3 regions of the Pseudodesulfovibrio mercurii genome follow, and region 3 is predicted to be linked to each of the others. Evidence: predicted binding sites of a transcription regulator. Region 3 holds the regulator's gene; each other region holds the start of a gene.
The links. The regulator sigma-54, encoded in region 3, starts transcription at its own class of promoters, with help from an activator protein. The targets are predictions, from matches to a motif close to CTGGCACGGNNNNTGCTT.
Positions count from the first base shown of each region.

Region 1: DND132_RS16540 (motility associated factor glycosyltransferase family protein) is a predicted target of sigma-54. The motif match lies at 1,870-1,887, and genes of this name have one in related genera.
Region 2: nifH (nitrogenase iron protein) is a predicted target of sigma-54. The motif match lies at 2,057-2,074, and genes of this name have one in related genera.

Region 1 is NC_016803.1:3,675,943-3,681,871, forward strand. Features, by position in the region: gene DND132_RS16540 (motility associated factor glycosyltransferase family protein) at 55-1,824, opposite strand; gene DND132_RS16545 (cysteine synthase) at 1,964-4,243, shown strand; gene DND132_RS16550 (hypothetical protein) at 4,344-4,526, shown strand; gene DND132_RS18115 (SEC-C domain-containing protein) at 4,711-5,367, opposite strand; gene DND132_RS16555 (DUF6790 family protein) at 5,412-5,873, opposite strand.
Region 2 is NC_016803.1:1,434,348-1,440,276, reverse strand. Features, by position in the region: gene modB (molybdate ABC transporter permease subunit) at 1-545, opposite strand, end outside; gene DND132_RS18450 (hypothetical protein) at 553-690, opposite strand; gene DND132_RS06605 (LeuA family protein) at 699-1,793, opposite strand; gene nifH (nitrogenase iron protein) at 2,117-2,944, shown strand; gene DND132_RS06595 (P-II family nitrogen regulator) at 3,010-3,363, shown strand; gene DND132_RS06590 (P-II family nitrogen regulator) at 3,363-3,737, shown strand; gene nifD (nitrogenase molybdenum-iron protein alpha chain) at 3,762-5,399, shown strand; gene nifK (nitrogenase molybdenum-iron protein subunit beta) at 5,415-5,929, shown strand, end outside.
Region 3 is NC_016803.1:587,498-593,426, reverse strand. Features, by position in the region: gene DND132_RS02790 (KdsC family phosphatase) at 1-460, shown strand, start outside; gene lptC (LPS export ABC transporter periplasmic protein LptC) at 461-1,078, shown strand; gene DND132_RS02780 (LptA/OstA family protein) at 1,110-1,916, shown strand; gene lptB (LPS export ABC transporter ATP-binding protein) at 1,917-2,642, shown strand; gene rpoN (RNA polymerase factor sigma-54) at 2,879-4,288, shown strand; gene hpf (ribosome hibernation-promoting factor, HPF/YfiA family) at 4,323-4,865, shown strand; gene DND132_RS02760 (PTS sugar transporter subunit IIA) at 4,868-5,317, shown strand; gene rapZ (RNase adapter RapZ) at 5,336-5,929, shown strand, end outside.

The DNA.
Region 1 (5,929 bases), 770 kb from region 3:
TGATTTTTAACGGATCGTCCGTGTTTGCGGGAGGTTGGCGTGTTGTGTGCGGAATCAGGCCACGGCCTGCTCGTCCTCGGCAAGGCAGACCTTGCGGTCGATTTCGCGGACCTTGCGCAGGACGTTTTTGGCGATGCGCTTGAACTCGCCCAGGTCCCCGGCCTCGAAGGCGGACTTGGCCCTGGTCAGCCCGGCCAGGTCCACGATCTCGTTGAACAGGTACGGGCCGTAGAGCGGGTCCTGCTTGACGAACAGCTCCACTCGGGTCAGGGCTGCGTGGATTTCCTTCTGGTTGGCCTTGAGATTTTTGAACAGCTTGGCGAGGTGCTTTTCCATGTTGCGCAGGGAGGTGGTCCAGCGGGGCGAGCGCGGCTCCATGCGCAGGGGCGGGGTGCCCCGGCGGCAGGCCGCCAGATCGCGCAGGAAGCCTTCCACCGCGCCGGGGGCCGAGGCCAGGATGCCCTTGTCGTAGGCCGTATCCACGTCCACCACGGTGGCGCCCTCGATGACAGCGCCGCCGCCGTAGAGGTTGAAGACGGGAAATTCGGACCGCTTGAGGTCCTCCTCCAGCTCGCGCTTGGCGGTCATGTATTGCAGGGTGGTCAGGATTTCCTCGCCGTCCAGGTTGCGCGTGGTCTGGTGCCAGGACCGGCGGTGCAGGTCGGTGGTGTGGTTGTGGTGGCCGCCCGAGTGGGACCGGCCGTTGATCCAGGCGTAGTCCTGCCCGGCCAGGAGCAGGTGGGAGACCCCGCAGTAGCGCAGGAATCGCGACAGGGTCACCGAGACGTTGCCGCCCGCGTCGAGCACCAGGTCCCGTTCCTTGAGCACGTAGGTGCCCACGCCGCCCACGGTCCACAGGGGCAGGGTCGGGCCGGGGTAGCGCTTGAGGACCATGGGGTCGATCTTGGTGGAGTAGACGAGAGGCACGTCCTGAACGAAGTCCGGGTCCAGCCGCTCGAAGACCTTGAGCATGGTCGCGTCGTAGTCGATGGCCGCGCACAGGTGGGGCTTGATGCCCAGGTTCTGCAGGGAGGGCACGGTCTGGAGGGCGCAGGTGTAGAGCACGTGGCCCGTCTTGGCCTTGAGCAGCGGGGCCATGGTCTCGAGCGACGGGCCCGCGCCGAGGATGACCGCGCCCACGCCCGCACCCTTGCCCTCCATGGACTTGAGGCTGCCGTCGCGCATGGCCTTGGCGAAGTTGTCGATCTCGTTCTTGACCATGACGTCCTGGCGGTGGCGCAGGGTGGACAGCTCCAGGGAGAAGTTTTCGAGCTTGTGGCGCAGCCAGGTGGACCAGCGGGCGTATTCCGGGCCGAGCTGGCGGCTGGGGATGTCGCTCTTGAGGTGAATCTGGCCGTAGATGAACTGGAGGTCCAGGTTGCGGACCACCTCGGACAGGAAGCGCTCGTCCGGGACCATCAGGTGGAATTTCTTTCTCTCGAAGAACGGGCGGTAGTCGGTCTGGCCCAGGCAGGCCAGGAGCATCTCGGAGCGCGGCTCCAGGAGCATGACCTTGTGCGTGTCCGGGGTGTGGGTCAGGACGTGGTTGACCCCGTAGCCGAGGTTGCAGCCGACGATGAATGTGGCCGAGGTGACCGCCTTTTCCGGGTGGACCCAGTTGGCGTAGAGCCCCTGGGGCGGCAGGGAGGCGAACATTCCCTTGCCGTTGTCCATCTCCCAGTCGAGGAGCCCGGCCTCGTTGGGGAAGAGCCGCGTCTTGAGCTTGTCCTCGTTGAACGGGCGGGAGGAGAGCCACTGGAAGATGGGATTCCCGGTGCGTTGCAGGTATTCGATGTTGTCCTTTAGGAACGGATACGGATTCATGGCGCGGCCTCGCATGCTCAAAAAATGGACGGTTCCGCCGGGAAAATGCACTTTGCATGCCAGTTGCGCCGGGGCTGTTTTTGCCCTAGGGTGCGGGCATTGATCCAGAACCCAAGCCGCATGATTTCAGGGCGCTACGATGAACAAGAACCTGCTTGAGCTGATCGGCAATACGCCGCTGGTGGAGATTCGCCACCTCAACCCCAATCCCAACGTCAGGATTTTGGCCAAGATCGAGAGCCAGAACCCCGGCGGGTCCATCAAGGACCGCGTGGCCGCCGCCATGATTGAGGCCGCCGAGCGATCGGGCGAGCTGACCAGGGACAAGATCATCATCGAGGCCACCTCGGGCAACACCGGGGTCGGGCTGGCCATGGTCGCGGCCATCAAGGGGTACCGCATCAAGCTGCTCATGCCCGAGACGGCGAGCGAGGAGCGCAAGATGATCATGGCCGCCTACGGGGCGGAGCTGGAGCTGACGCCGGGCCACCTGGCCACGGACGGGGCCATCGAGCAGGCCTACCGCTACGCCCGCGAGGAGCCGGACAAGTACGTGCTCATGGACCAGTACAACAACCCGGCCTCCATCCAGGCGCACTACATGGGCACCGGGCTGGAAATCTGGGACCAGACCGGCGGCGCGGTGACGCACTGCGTCATGACGCTCGGCACCTCGGGCACGGCCATGGGCATCGCGAAACGGCTGCACGAGATGGGCAAGGTCTACGTGGCCGCGGTGGAGCCCTACGCGGGTCACAAGATTCAGGGCCTCAAGAACATGCTCGAATCCTACCCGCCGGGCATCTACGACAAGACCGCCCTGGACGAGGTCCTGCACGTGGAGGACGAGGACGCCTTCGAGAACTGCCGCAGGCTGGCGCGCGAGGAGGGCATCTTCGCGGGCATGAGCTCGGGCGCGGCGCTGGGCGGAGCGTTGCAGATGGCCGAGCGGCTGGACAAGGGGCTGATCGTAGTCATCTTCCCGGACTCGGGCGAGCGCTACCTGTCCACCCACCTCTACCGGCGGCAGTCGGGCAGCGGGGTGACGATTTTCGACATGGCCACGGGCGCGGACAAGATGCTCAACACCGGCGCGGGCCTTTGCGCGTACACCATGGGCCCGAGCCTGGACAACCCGGACGGCCTGGACTCCTGGCGGCGGCTGGTGCTGCTCGACGTGTTCCTCCGCCACCTGGCCGGGCGCGGGGTCAAGGCCTCGGGCGTGGCCGGGCTGACCGACATGGACGACCGCACCCTGGCGGCCGCCCGCGAGGCGGACACGGACCGGGCCTCCCTGGCCGAGTCGCGGCGCGAAGACATCCTGGCGCGCGGCCGGGCTATGGGGTTGTCCGATGAACTGAAATTTCCCCTGTCCTCGGCCAGCAACGAGACCGCGCTTTCCCTGTGCCGCAAGCTCCTGGGCAAGGGGCTGGCCTACGAGAAGCTGCGCAGCGTCTACTTCGACGTGTTCCGCGACAAGCGGTACGGCGAGATCGGCACCGTGGACATGGACAAGGTCTCGGGCGGCCGCACCGTGGACCTGGACGCCTACGTCAAGGACAACCCGCTGGATTTCACCTTGCTCAAGCGCGCCTCGCTCATGGACCTGAAGCGCGGCGAGGTCCTGGAGACCCAGTGGGGCAACGTGCGGCCGAGCTGGTTTTTGCAGCACGCGGCCATGGCGCTCGACGAGCTGCCGCGCACGGACGTGATGATCGGTTCGGACAAGCACCGCTTCCCGCACCTGGAGAACCTGCGGGCCATCTGGTCCACGGCCGGGCGCGAGGTCCAGGCGTGGACCGCCTGCCAGCAGACCTCGGACGCCGAGGGCGAGACCCTGGCCACGGTGGCCGAAACCCTCGGCGGGTTCCGCGCGGCCCGGCTGTGGCTCCTGTCCGCCGCCCCGCGCAAGCCGCTCTGCGCCTCGGCCGACAACCTGGCCATGTGGGCGCGCAACTGGCGGCGCATCCAGGAGGGCGCGGTGGCCCTGACCCTGGCGCTCGACGCGCGCGGCGACACGGTCTCGACCGACGTGGAGCAGGCGGTCTTCGACCTCAAGGCGGCCTTCCGCACGGCCATGGACGACGGCCTCAAGCTGCACCATTTCTGGCCCGCCCTGTTCCGGTTCATCAAGCAGGTCAACCAGTGGGCCGGGGACGACCGGCTGACCGGCGCGGCCGCCCGGGCCTGCCTGGACGAACTCAAGGCCATGGACGCCATCCTGGCCATCCTCGACCCCGCCCAGATGCCCGTGCCCCTGTCCGACCTGCCCGTCCCGGTCCAGGGCTTGGTGGCCGACCGCCAGAAGGCGCGCGAGGCAAAGGACTTCGCCCTGTCCGACGAACTGCGCGACAAGATCGCCGCCGCCGGATTCCGGGTGGAAGACACAGGCGGCGCGCCGAGAGTCTTCAACACCTAGAAATCCTGCACGATACGAGAATAAAAAGGGCCGCCCCCAGGGTGGCCCTTTTTGCATTTTGCCGGTACGGTGGCGGTAGAAATACGGAGGTCTTCATCCCATGGCAGTGAACACGGACAGCATCCAGTCGGCAATGCCCCTCCTGAAGCAGAAGGGCGTCTCGGAAGACTACATCCTGGCCTACATCGTGGCCCTCGAATCCGCCGGAGCCGGCAACGAAAACCCCTCCAGCGTCTTCAACACCATGCTCCGGGCATTGGCGGAGGCCAAGCCGTCCTCGTGAGTCCCGTGGAGTAGACGGCTAATGGTCGGGATTCCTAGGCTGCTCGAACTCAACTCGATTTGATTTTGTGTCTTCCGTCGGGCCAACAATACAGAAGTATTTTGTCGGAAGAGCTGCAGTGGGGAAAAGGGAATGCGATTACCAGCTGCATAATGGAGACTCTTAATGCAGTTAGCTTCTTCTCTTATTTATTTCGGATATCCGCGTTAAATTTTTTAACTATAGCAGCAGCCATTTTCCGTAGTTCTTTGGCGTGACATTTTTTGTACTTCAGACCGGAACCGCAAGGACAAGAACAGCCTGGCCCATTACCAATCTCAATAAGTTCTTCAAGGCTTTCTTTCCACTCATATATCCATTCTAGAATATCTGCATCTATATCTTCGAATGTTCTGACACGTTGGAATGAATTTTCTCCATAATTAGTAAAATGATACAACGCATTGTTAATTAAGATATAATCATCGATTAGTCTGTTGTTGGATAAATTTTTCCTGATGTTATTAACTTGTTTATCGTTGTATCCATTATTTTTATCATGAAGGAATAAAATTTTATTCTCTCCACTGCGATTAGGTGTGATATCTATCCAATCACCTTGCTCAGATTCCCATATAGAGTGAAATTCAGCTTCAATAAAAAGATTCGGTATCATCCATATTTTCCAACCATAAAGGATATTCCCGCCATCTTGTTCAATTTTTTTTTGAACATTGGGAAAGCATTCATCAAGCAAAGAATATTTTTCTTTTTGTATAGATAAATATACTAGTGGTCCAGTTGATATTTCGGAGCAAAAGTCTTTGACTTCTTCCGTTATATTCGGAGGTACGATTTCCATGATTTATTTCTTCACTGACGACTAATATTGATTCTGTGGATTTCTTACCGCAACCAATACAACACCCACAAGATTACCGGCATGCCGATGTCCGCGAAGAACACGGGCCCGGCGTTGCCGGGTTTTTTGTTGCCGCCTACGCGGAGGTCGCGGGCGTGGACGGTGAAGGCGCCGACCAGGAAGCAGGTGGCGAAGAGGATGGTGGCCAGCCAGAAGCCGTCGCGCAGGGGGGAGTGGCGGAGGAAAAAGGCGAGGACGCCGCAGACGCCCAGGGCGAGGTTGGTGAAGGCGATTTCCTTCTGGAAGGGGCTGCCCGGCCGCCAGCCGATGTAGGCGGCGACCTCGTCGGATTTGTAGTAGTGGCCGAGGAAGGCCCAGAGCGCGCCCAGGCCGACCTGGACCCCGAGGAGCCAGGCCAGGAGGGTGGCGAAAAAGGGCGCGCCGGTGAAGAGCATGTTGAGGAGGGCCAGGACGACGGCGGCAGCGGCCAGGTAGAAGACGAACATGTTTCGCTCCCTTGGTTCGGGTGACGGTCGGGTGGAGACCTTACGGCACGCTATAT
Region 2 (5,929 bases), 850 kb from region 3:
TCGAAGATGGCGATGGAGGCCACCTTGGTCCGGCCGGGGATGGACCCGCCGAGCATCAGGGCCACGCCGAACTCGCCCACGGTGTGCGCGAAGATGAGCGCGGCCGAGGCTGTGACCCCGCCCATGGCGTTGGGCAGGATGACGTGGCGGAAGGCCTGGACGTGGGTCATGCCCGAGCAGCGGGCCGCCTCCACGATGCCGGGATCGATCTTCTCGAAGGCGGCGCGCATGGGCAGAACCCCGAAGGGCAGGCTGTAGGCCAGGGAACCGAGAACCAGCCCGGAAAAGGAAAAGGGCAGGGGAGAGCCGAACAGGGCTTCCCAGGCCGCGCCGAAGGGGGACGCCGGGCTCATGACCATGAGCAGACCGAAGCCGAGCACCGTGGGCGGCAGGACCATGGGCAGGTTGCAGGCCGCCTCGACGAAGCGTTTGCCCGGCGCGCGCGACATGGCCAGCCAGTAGGCCAGGGGCATGCACAGGGCGAGCAGCAGGGGCGTGACCGCCAGGGCCAGCTTGCCGGTGATCAGGAGCGCGGTGAAGTCCATGCCGGGTCTACGGGGTGAGGGTGGCCCGGACGGGCGCCGTCGCGAAGGAGGCCGGGGCCTGACTCACGGCCGGCGAAGAGGCCGTGGACGCGGTGCCGGACAGGATGCAGAGCCACAGACAGACGTAGATGAGCTTCTTGAACATGCAACCTCCTAGTTCTTGACCAGCTTGGTCAGTTCCTTGTCGGTCAGGGGGCGTTCCAGCTCCCAGGCCAGCTTCCTTACTTCGTCCACAAGGGCCGGGAGTCCCTGCTCGGGGAGCTCGAGCCCACGGTCCGCAAGGGCGTGGGCGACCGCCGCTCGCCCACTCTTGCCGCCAACCGCGACCATCCGGTCCGCGCCGATGCGGCCGGGATCGAAGGGCTCGAAAAGCTCAGGCGACTTGCTGAGGGCGTGCGCGTGAAGGCCGGACTCGCAAGCGAAAATGTCCTTGCCCGCGATCGCCTTGGTTCGGGGAATCGGCACCCCGGCAGCTTGAGAAACGAAATGGCAGAGGCCGCGAAGGTCTTCAACCTTGTATGCATGACTTTCCTCCTTGAGCGTCAGGTAGGTGGCCAGCTCCTCGGTGGCCGCGATGCCGGACCGTTCGCCGATGCCGAGCACGCTGCCGTCGGCGTAGTCCGCGCCGCTGGACAGGGCGGTGACCGCGTTGGCCGTGGCCATGCCGAAGTCGTCGTGGCAGTGCACGGCCAGGTCGATGTCCAGTTTCCGCTGGAAGGCGGCGACCAGTTCAGCGGTCTTCATCGGGGTGAGCAGCCCCAGGGAGTCGGACAGGCGCACGCGGGCCGCGCCCACGTCCTGGGCCAGTCCGGCCGCCTTCAGGGCGAAGTCCGTGTCGGCCCTGGAGAGGTCCTCCAGGCCGACGGACACGTAATCCATCCCCAAGAGCCGGGCCGCGAGCACGGTGCGGGCCAGGCGTTCCAGAAGCCCCTCGCGGTCGGTCCGGAGTCGGTTTTCGATGTGCAGGTCGGAAACGGGCACGCCGATGTTGATGCGGTCCACCTTCAGGCCCGAGGCCTTGCGGATGTCCGCCTCGCGGCAGGGCGACCAGACGGACAGGGCGGTCCGGCCGCGCCGTTTCCCTATTCTATGGATGAGTTCGTCCAGGCCCTCCTGGCCGACCCAGCCCAGCTCGATCTCGTCCACGCCGATGGACAGCAAGCCGGACACGATCCGTTCCCGGGCCTCCATGGAGAAGTAGGCCCCGAAGAGCTGCGCTCCTTCCCTGAGTGTGGTGTCGATCAACATGTGCTTTGTCCTCTTGTATGGTTGTCGATGATCCTGCCTTCCCTTGAGCATGAAGGATGCCAACGCGGACTTTTCATCTATCATATTGAAATAAAATAAGTAATTTCTTGACTGAAATGAGAGGATTTTACCTACGTTTTTGTAGGCTACAACACTTGTGTCTGGAGCCGAGGTCTCAACCTACACTTTTCGTAGGAAACAACAGTGCTGTAGACAATCTGATTTCTCCTTTAAAAACAGCATGATGACATGTTATTTTGCGTTTGGCACGTCCTTTGCCATAGGGGACCCATCGACGCAAACAAACCCATGGAGGAGAAATCATGAGGAAAGTAGCGATTTACGGAAAGGGCGGCATCGGCAAGTCCACCACCACTCAGAACACGGTTGCCGGCCTGGCTGAAATGGGCCGCAAGGTCATGGTCGTCGGTTGCGACCCCAAGGCCGACTCCACCCGCCTGCTGCTCGGCGGCCTGGCCCAGAAGTCCGTGCTCGACACCCTTCGCGAAGAAGGCGAGGACGTGGAACTCGAAGACATCCGCAAGCCCGGTTACGGCGGGACCTGGTGTGTTGAGTCCGGCGGCCCGGAGCCCGGTGTCGGCTGTGCCGGTCGCGGCATCATCACTTCCATCAACATGCTCGAGTCCCTGGGCGCCTACGAGGAGTCCGAGGGTCTGGACTACGCCTTCTACGACGTCCTCGGCGACGTTGTCTGCGGCGGCTTCGCCATGCCCATCCGCGACGGCAAGGCCCAGGAAATCTACATCGTCTGCTCCGGCGAGATGATGGCCATGTACGCGGCCAACAACATCTGCAAGGGCATCATGAAGTACGCGGAATCCGGCGGCGTCCGTCTGGGCGGCCTGATCTGCAACTCCCGCAACACCGACCGCGAGGCCGAATTGATCACCGAGCTGGCCTCCAAGCTGGGCACCCAGATGATCTACTTCGTGCCCCGCGACAACGACGTCCAGCGCGCCGAAATCAACCGCAAGACGGTCATCGAGTGGGACGGCACCGTGCCCCAGGCCAACGAGTATCGCGGCCTGGCCAAGGCCATCGACGAGAACCAGATGTTCACCATCCCCAAGCCGCTGCAGATCGAAGACCTCGAGCAGCTGCTCATGGACTACGGCATCATGGAAGCCTAGTTCCCGTCACTAACGCTGAAATTAATCAAAAGCCAAAGATAGCAAGAAAATAGGAGATCCCACAAATGATGATCATGATTCGAGCAATTGTTCGGCCCGAGAAAGCGGACGACGTGTTGGCCGCCCTTATGGACAACGGCTTTCCCGCCGTCACCAAGTACTCCGTGGCCGGTCGCGGCAAGCAGCGCGGCATCAAGATCGGCGAGGTCACCTATGACGAGATCCCCAAAACCATGCTCATGAGCGTCGTCAACGCCGAGGACAAGGAATTCGTCATCAACACCATCATGGACGCCGCCCGCTCCGGCACCAAGGGCGCCTTCGGCGACGGCAAGATCTTCGTCACCGAAGTGGAAGGTGTCTACACCATCAGCTCCGGCGTCAACGAGACCGCCGCAGCCAGCGAGGGGGCCGCGTAATGAAGGAAGTCATCGCAGTGGTGCGCATGAACATGATGAACAAGACCAAGTCCGCCCTCACCGAAGCCGGTGTGGATGCCTTCTTCGCCCACGAGGCGCAGGGCCGCGGCAAGGGGTTCGTCAATGCGGCCATCGTCTCCGGAGTGGAGCAGGGCTACGAGGAAGCGGCCGAAGTGCTGGGCGAGAAGGGCAAGCTCTACGCCAAGCGCATGGTGACCGTGGTCGTGCCCGACGACATGGTGGAGGACGTGGTTCAGGCCATCATGGCCGCCAACCGGACCGGCAAGCCCGGCGACGGCAAGATCTTCGTCCTGCCCGTCGGTGACGCCGTGCGCGTCAGAACCCATGAAACCGGTGAAAAGGCGATCGCTTAGCGCCTATTGAAGGAGAAAGTATACATGGCCAAGACGAAAAAGCTCGTGCAGCTCACGCCCACCGACGTGAAGGAAGATATCCTTTCCAAGTATCCTCCGAAGGTGGCCCGCAAGCGCGCCAAGCAGATCATGATCAACGAAGCCACGGGGAGCGACTCGCCGCCGGAGATTCTGGCCAACGTCCGCACCATCCCTGGCATCATCACCATGCGGGGCTGCACCTACGCAGGCTGCAAGGGCGTCATCATGGGCCCGACCCGCGACATCGTGAACATCACCCACGGCCCCATCGGCTGCGGATTCTACTCCTGGCTGACCCGCCGCAACCAGACCGACCCCGGTCCGGACGGCGCCAACTACATGCCCTACTGCTTCTCCACGGACATGCAGGACCAGGACATCATCTTCGGCGGCGAGAAGAAGCTCGCGGCCGCCATCCAGGAGGCCTACGACCTGCTCCATCCCAAGGGCATCTGCGTCTTCGCCACCTGCCCGGTGGGCCTGATCGGCGACGACATCCATGCCGTGTCCAGGAAGATGAAGGAGAAGTTCGGGGACTGCAACGTGTTCGCCTTCTCCTGCGAGGGCTACAAGGGCGTTTCCCAGTCCGCCGGCCACCACATCGCCAACAACCAGGTCTTCACCCACCTGGTGGGCGAGGAGCAGAAGGAACAGGACGGCGAGTTCAAGATCAACCTGCTCGGCGAGTACAACATCGGCGGCGACGGCTTCGAGATCGACCGCATCTTCAAGAAGTGCGGCATCACCTGCCTGTCCACCTTCTCCGGCAACTCGTCCTACGACCAGTTCGCCCGGGCCCACCACGCCGATCTGAACCTGGTCATGTGCCACCGGTCCATCAACTACGTGGCCGACATGATGGAGACCAAGTACGGCATCCCGTGGTTCAAGGTGAACTTCATCAGCGCCAAGTCCGCGGCCAAGTCCCTGCGCAAGATCGGCGAGTACTTCGGCAACCAGAAGCTCATCGACCGCATCGAAGAGGTCATCGCCGAGGAGATGAAGGACGTCGAGGCCGCCCTGGCCGCGCACAAGCCGCACACCCAGGGCAAGACCGCCATGCTGTTCGTCGGCGGTTCCCGCGCCCATCACTACCAGGACCTGTTCACCGAGCTGGGCATGAAGACCCTGTCCGCAGGGTATGAGTTCGCCCACCGCGACGACTATGAAGGCCGCCGGGTCATCCCGGAACTGGTCCCGGACGCCGACTCCCGCAACATCGAGGAGATCGAGGTCTCGGCCGATCCGGAACTCTACAACCCGCGCAAGTCCCCCGAGCAGATCAAGGCCATGGAGGATTCCGGCTTCGAGTTCAAGGACTACGACGGCATGAACGAGCAGATGGGCAACGGCACCATCGTCATCGACGACCTCAACCAGTACGAGGCCGAAAAGCTGGTGGAGCTCTACAAGCCGGACATCTTCTGCGCCGGCATCAAGGAGAAGTACTCCATCCAGAAGAACGGTGTGCCCATGCTCCAGCTGCACAGCTACGACTACGGCGGACCCTTCGCGGGCTTCAAGGGCGCGATCAACTTCTACAAGACGGTCGATCGCCTCGTGAGCAGCAAGGTCTGGTCCTACACGGAGGCCCCCTGGCAGAAGTCTCCCGAACTCACCGGCACCTTTGTGTGGGAATAAGGAAGGAAGAGAACCATGGCATTACTCAGACATACCCCCGTTGAAGTGATGGAGCGCAAGTCGCTGACCATCAATCCGGCCAAGACGTGCCAGCCCATCGGCGCCATGTACGCCGCGCTCGGCATCCACGGCTGCCTGCCGCACTCCCACGGCTCCCAGGGCTGCTGCGCCTACCACCGCTCGGCCCTGACCCGGCACTATAAGGAGCCCGTGTCCGCGTCCACCAGCTCGTTCACGGAAGGCGCGTCCGTCTTCGGCGGCCACGCCAACCTGCTCCAGGCGATCAACAACATCTTCACGGTCTACGACCCGGAAGTGATCGCCGTGCACACCACCTGCCTGTCCGAGACCATCGGCGACGATCTGAACCAGATCTTCGACAAGGCTCAGAAGGAAGGCAAGGTCCCGGCCGGCAAGACCCTGGTCGGCGCCTCCACCCCGAGCTACGTGGGCTCCCACGTGACCGGCTTCTCCAACATGGTCAAGTCCATGGCCATGCTGGCCGAGCCCTCGGGCCACAAGAGCCACAA
Region 3 (5,929 bases):
GACCGACGGCGGCCTGTACTACGGCGACGAGGGCCTCCTCATGAAACGCTTCAACGTGCAGGACGGCCTCGGCATCAAGATGGCCCAGGCCGTGGGCCTTGAGATCGGGGTCATCACCGGCCTGAACCAGAGGCCGGTGGAAAACCGCGTCCGCGAGCTGGGCATCAAGTACTACTACGCCGGACATCACCGCAAGGTCCCGCTTTTCGAGGAGATGTGCGAAAAGGCGGGGGTTGCCCCCGAGGAGGCCGCCTACATGGGCGACGACTGGATCGACCTGGCCGTCATGCGCCGCGCAGGGCTGGCCCTGTGCGTGCCCAATGCGGTGCCCGAGGCCGTCGAGGCCGCGGACTGGGTGTCCACCCGTTCGGGCGGACACGGCGCGGTCCGTGAAGCCATCGCCTTCATCCTCGAGGCGCGCGGCCTCAAGGAACAGGCCCTCAAGCACTGGGTGGACTAGATGAGAGGGCGCCCCGCTCTGGTTCTGTTCGTCATCTTCGGTCTCGGCCTGCTTCTCGGCCTGGCCGTGAACTCCCTCTTCTTTTCCGATCCCATCCTGGAGAACGCGGACACCGCCGCCAAACCGGCCGTGTCCCGCGAGGACATGTTCGCCGACGCCGACGTCTCGGCCGAAGACATCGAGTTGGTCCAGGGCAAGCAGGGGAGCCTGTCCTGGAAGCTGCTGGCCAAGAGCGCCAAGTACAACCAGGAACTCGGCATCATCGCCGTGGACTTTCCCCAGCTGACCGCCTTTTTCGGCGCGGACCGCCAGGAGGTCTACGTCCAGGCCGACCGCGGCGAGGTGGATCAGGAGAACGACAACCTGTCGCTCTACGACGGGGTCAGCGGCCGGTTCGGCAATCTGGCCCTGGACGCCCAGTACCTTGATTATGTGGGCGCAATCGGTAAGGTGTACCTCAAGGGCGGCGTCACCGTGCGCCGACCGGACATGACCGTCCAGGCCAAGGCCATGGAGATCGACCTGGTCACGAGACAACTGGTGGCCGCGGGCGGGGTGGAAGCCCTGCTGGCCCCCGAGGGGCTGGGAAAGAGCCCTTTGATCGAAAACAAGGAATAAGACGTTGCGAAAAACGGTTCGCCATACGGGAATGCTGCTGATGCTGGCCCTGCTGCTGGTGCCGGTTCGGGCCCAGGCCCAGGACTGGGGCGAGGTGCGCGAGGCCATGGTCAACCTGAACGTGCGCAAGGCGCCCGCCCCGGGAGCGGAGCACGTGGTCACCCTGGCCAAGGGCCAGCGGGTGCGCACGGACTTCCCCAAGGACGGCTGGGTGGCCGTGTTCGAACTGGGTGAAAAGGACCGCGACCTCGCCAAGGCCGTGGGCTACGCCAACGCCAAGTATCTCAAGGTGGTCGAGGAGACGCCGGCCGCGCCCGCCCCGGCGCCCAAGGCCGATTCCGGCGAGGGCGAGGTCAAGGCCGAGGTGGCCGAAACCCCGCCGCCCGCCCCCGTCCCGGTGGGCGTGGACCCGAGCCGCATGCCGGTCAGGATCACCTCCGACCGCATGACCTACGACGAGACCGGCAAGGTCATCGCCTTCGTGGGCAACGTGGTCGCCACCCACGGCGAGCTGACCCTGTGGGCCGACAAGCTCTCGGCCTACCTCTCGGCCAGGACCGACAAGAAGTTCTCCGCCGACAGCGTGGACCGCATCGTGGCCGAGGGCAACGTCCGGGCCAAAAAGGGGACCACCGAGGGGACCTGCGGCAAGCTGACCTACCTGGTGGGTCCGCAGCTGCTCAAGATGGAGCGGAATCCCAAGCTTCAGGACGGCCCCAACTCCCTGACCGGCGAAGTCATCAACTTCCACATCAAGGACGACCGGTCCGAGGTCATCGGCGGCGAGCAGCGCGTCAAGGCCATCTTCATGACCCCCGGCAATCTCAAGGTGCAGTAGATGGCGGAAGGACTGCGTGCCACCAATTTGTCCAAGCGGTACGGCCAGAAAGAGGTCGTCCACGGGATCAACATCGAGCTCAACGCCCGCGAGGTGGTCGGCCTGCTCGGCCCCAACGGAGCGGGCAAGACGACCACGTTCTACATGCTCGTGGGCATCGTCCAGCCCAACACCGGCGAGGTCACCCTGAACGGGCGGCCGCTTACGGACAAGCCCCTGCACGAGCGCGCCCGCATGGGGGTCAGCTACCTGCCCCAGGAGAGCTCCATCTTCCGCAAGCTGACCGTGCGCCAGAACCTCCAGATCATCCTGGAGCAGACCGGCCTGACCTCGAAGCAGCAGCGCGTCCGGGCCGACGAGCTCCTGGAGATGTTCACCATCACCAAGCTGGCGGACCAGGCGGCCATGTTCCTGTCCGGCGGCGAGCGGCGCAGGCTCGAGATCGCCAGGGCGCTCATCCTCGCCCCCCAGTTCATCCTCCTGGACGAGCCCTTCGCGGGCATCGACCCCATCGCGGTCATCGACATCCAGGAGATCATCTCCGTGCTCAAGTCCATGGAGATCGGCATCCTCATTTCCGACCACAACGTCAGGGAGACGTTGAATATCTGCGACCGCGCCTACCTGGTCTACGAGGGCACGGTCATCCTGGAGGGAGGGCCGGACGAGATCGTCAAGTCCAGCCGCGCCCGGCAGATATATCTGGGCGAGGATTTCCGTCTCTGAGCCTTTTCCGCATCTTTTTCCGCTTTCCCGATTTACACCGTTCGCAAAGGTTGGTACACTTTTTTCATACCAGAAATATGCCCGTTGAATTTGCAATAGAAACAGGATGTTATCACAATTGTGTTGCATCCTTTAATTCACTGTGACATAGTCGAACTGAAAAAAATGGCTGCCGAATGAAAAAAATTTTCGTTATCCGGCAGCCGATAAATACAACCTCAAGCGGGTGATGAATCATGGGATTGGAACTTCGGCAACAGCTCAAGCTCTCACAGCAACTGGTCATGACGCCCCAGTTGCAGCAGGCCATCAAGCTGCTGCAACTTTCGCGGCTTGAACTGCTGGAGACGGTGCAGCAGGAATTGTTGGAGAATCCTTTCCTGGACGAGACCGAGACCGAGACCGAGGTCCCGGACAAGGCGGAGGTCCTGACCGAATCCCAGGCCGAGGAGGAACTGGTCCGCAACGCGGACTGGGAGAACTACCTCGGCGAATTCTCCTCCACCTCCAAGCAGGCCCTGTCCCGCGACCTGGAGATGCCGGAGGAGGGCATGTCCTTCGAAGCCCGCCTGGCCTCCAAGCCCTCCCTGGAAGGGCATCTCAACTGGCAGATGCGCCTGTCCAGCTTCACCGAGCACGAACTGGCCATCGGCGACGTCATCCTCGGCAATCTCGACTCCAACGGCTACCTCCAGGCCTCCATGGAGGAACTGACCGCCATGGTCCAGGCCACCCCGGAGGAGGTCGAGTCCGTCCTGACCCGCATCCAGCATCTCGACCCCGTGGGCGTCGGCTCCCGCACCCCGCAGGAGTGCCTGCTGGTCCAGATGGAGGTCCTGGGCTACGACGATCCGACGCTCATCTCCCTGGTGCGCGACCACCTGGAGGACCTGGAGAAGAACCGCTACAAGCCCCTGGCCCGCAAGTTCAAGATCTCCATGGAGGACCTCAAGGCCTACCTGGACCTGATCCAGACCCTCGACCCCATGCCGGGCGCCAATTTTTCCAGCACCGAACCGCACTATGTCAGCCCCGACGTCTTCGTCTACAAGTACGGCGAGGACTTCGTCATCATCCTCAACGAGGACGGCATGCCCCGCCTTCAGATGAACACCTTCTACATGGATTCCATGAAGGGCGCGGCCGACAAGGAGAAGGAATATTTTCAGGAAAAGATGCGTTCCGCCGCATGGTTGATGAAAAGTCTGTACCAGCGGCAGCGAACCCTGTATAAAGTAGTCGAAAGCATTGTCGGCTTCCAGAGGGCCTTCTTCGAGGAAGGCGTGACGAAACTCAAACCCCTGATCCTCAAGGAGGTGGCGGAAGACATCGAGATGCACGAGTCCACCGTGAGCCGAATCACGACCAACAAGTATGTTTCGACCCCTCACGGCATCTTCGAGCTGAAGTTCTTCTTCAACTCGGCCCTGGACCTGAACGACGGTTCCCAGGTGGGTTCGGAGAGCGTCAAGGCGCTCATCAAGCAAATGATCGCAGACGAAGACACGAAGAAACCGCTCAGCGACGAGCGCATCGGCGAGATCCTCCAGGAAAAGCTGGAAGTGAACATCGCCCGGCGTACGGTCGCCAAATACCGCTCGGCAATGGGCATTGCTTCGTCTTCAAAACGCAAGCAGTACTTCTAGTCCCTGCTTGGCACTCACAACCAGGAGGCAGCGTATGAACATCAGCTTCACTTTCAAGAACTTCGAGCCTTCCGATCACCTCAAGGGGTATGCGGAAAAGCGTTTTGAAAAGGTAGCGAAATACGTTTCCGATGCGGAGGCAGATCTCCAGGTCAACCTGCTGGTCGATAAGTTCCGCCACAAGGCGGACGTGATCCTGAACTCGGATCGCATTCACATCTCGGCCTATGAAGACTCGGAAGACATGTACTCCACCATAGACATGGTCCTGGACAAGCTGGAAGCCCAGCTTCGCAAGATGCGTGAAAAGATGAAGAATCGCCCCAGGCAGGCGAGTCCCAATAAATTGGTGCAGATGAACTACCTGTCCTACGAGGACCTTGCTTCCGGTTCGTCGCCCACCATCGTCGGCAGCGATGCATACGAGCCCAAGCCCATGTCCGTGGAAGAGGCCGCCATGCAGCTTGATGCCCGCGACAAGGAATTCCTGGTCTTCCTCAACGCGGAGACCGATGGCGTCAACGTTATCTACAAGAGAAAGAACGGCGATTACGGCCTCATAGACCCCGGTAACTAAGCATGAAACTCAGTGATTACCTGGCGAAGGAACTGATCCTTCCCGAGCTCAAGTCCGAGACCAAGTCGGACGTGCTGCAAGAACTCGTCGCCCCCCTGGGCGAGCAATATCCAGAGATGGACACGGACCATGCGGTCCGTGTCCTTCTCGACCGCGAGGGGCTGGGCTCCACCGGTATCGGCGACGGCATCGCCATCCCCCACGGCAAGCTTGAGGATCTGGGAAAGGTCATCGTGGTCGTGGGCCGCAGCCTCAAGGGCGTGGAGTTCGAGGCTCTCGACCACAGGCCCTGTACCATTTTCTTCCTGGTCCTGGCCCCGGAGCAGGTGGCGGGCATGCACCTGCGCGTCCTGGCCCAGATATCCCGTCTCCTCAAGGACGAGGAATTCCGCAAGGCGTTCCTGTCGGCCGAGGACGTCGAAGGGCTCTGGGCCCTCCTCAAGAGCGTGTAACTCCATGGGCGGACTCCGTTGACCTCGACCAATCCCTTTCCCGTGGTGATCGTCACCGGACTTTCCGGGTCCGGCAAGAGCACCGCCCTCAAGGTCTTCGAGGACCTGGGATTTTTCTGTATCGACGGGCTGCCCTCCGAGATGTCGCCCAAGCTGGCCGAGCTCATCCTGACCTTCGACACCAAGTACCGCGGCATGGCGCTCGGCATGGACCTGCGCCAGTTCGAGTTCGTGGACGGCTGGGGAAAGGCCCTGGAGGGGTTCGCCGAGTTGGGCATCACCCCGCAGGTCCTCTTTCTCGAGGCCAAGATGGCCGAACTGGTCCGCCGCTACGCCACCACCCGCCGTCCCCATCCGCTGGAGAGCCGCAACCTCGGCCTGGAAGCGGCCCTGGAGATGGAGAAGAAGCTCCTGGCGCCTGTCCGCTCGGGCGCGGCCCTGGTCCTGGACACCACGGACTACTCCATCCACGACCTGCGCCGGGTCATCCAGACCAAGTGGTCGGCCCTGGAGGACGTGGGGCTGGGCATGCGGGTGCACATCATCACCTTCGGCTTCAAGTACGGCGTGCCGTCCGAGGCGGACCTGGTCTTCGACCTCCGCTTCCTGCCC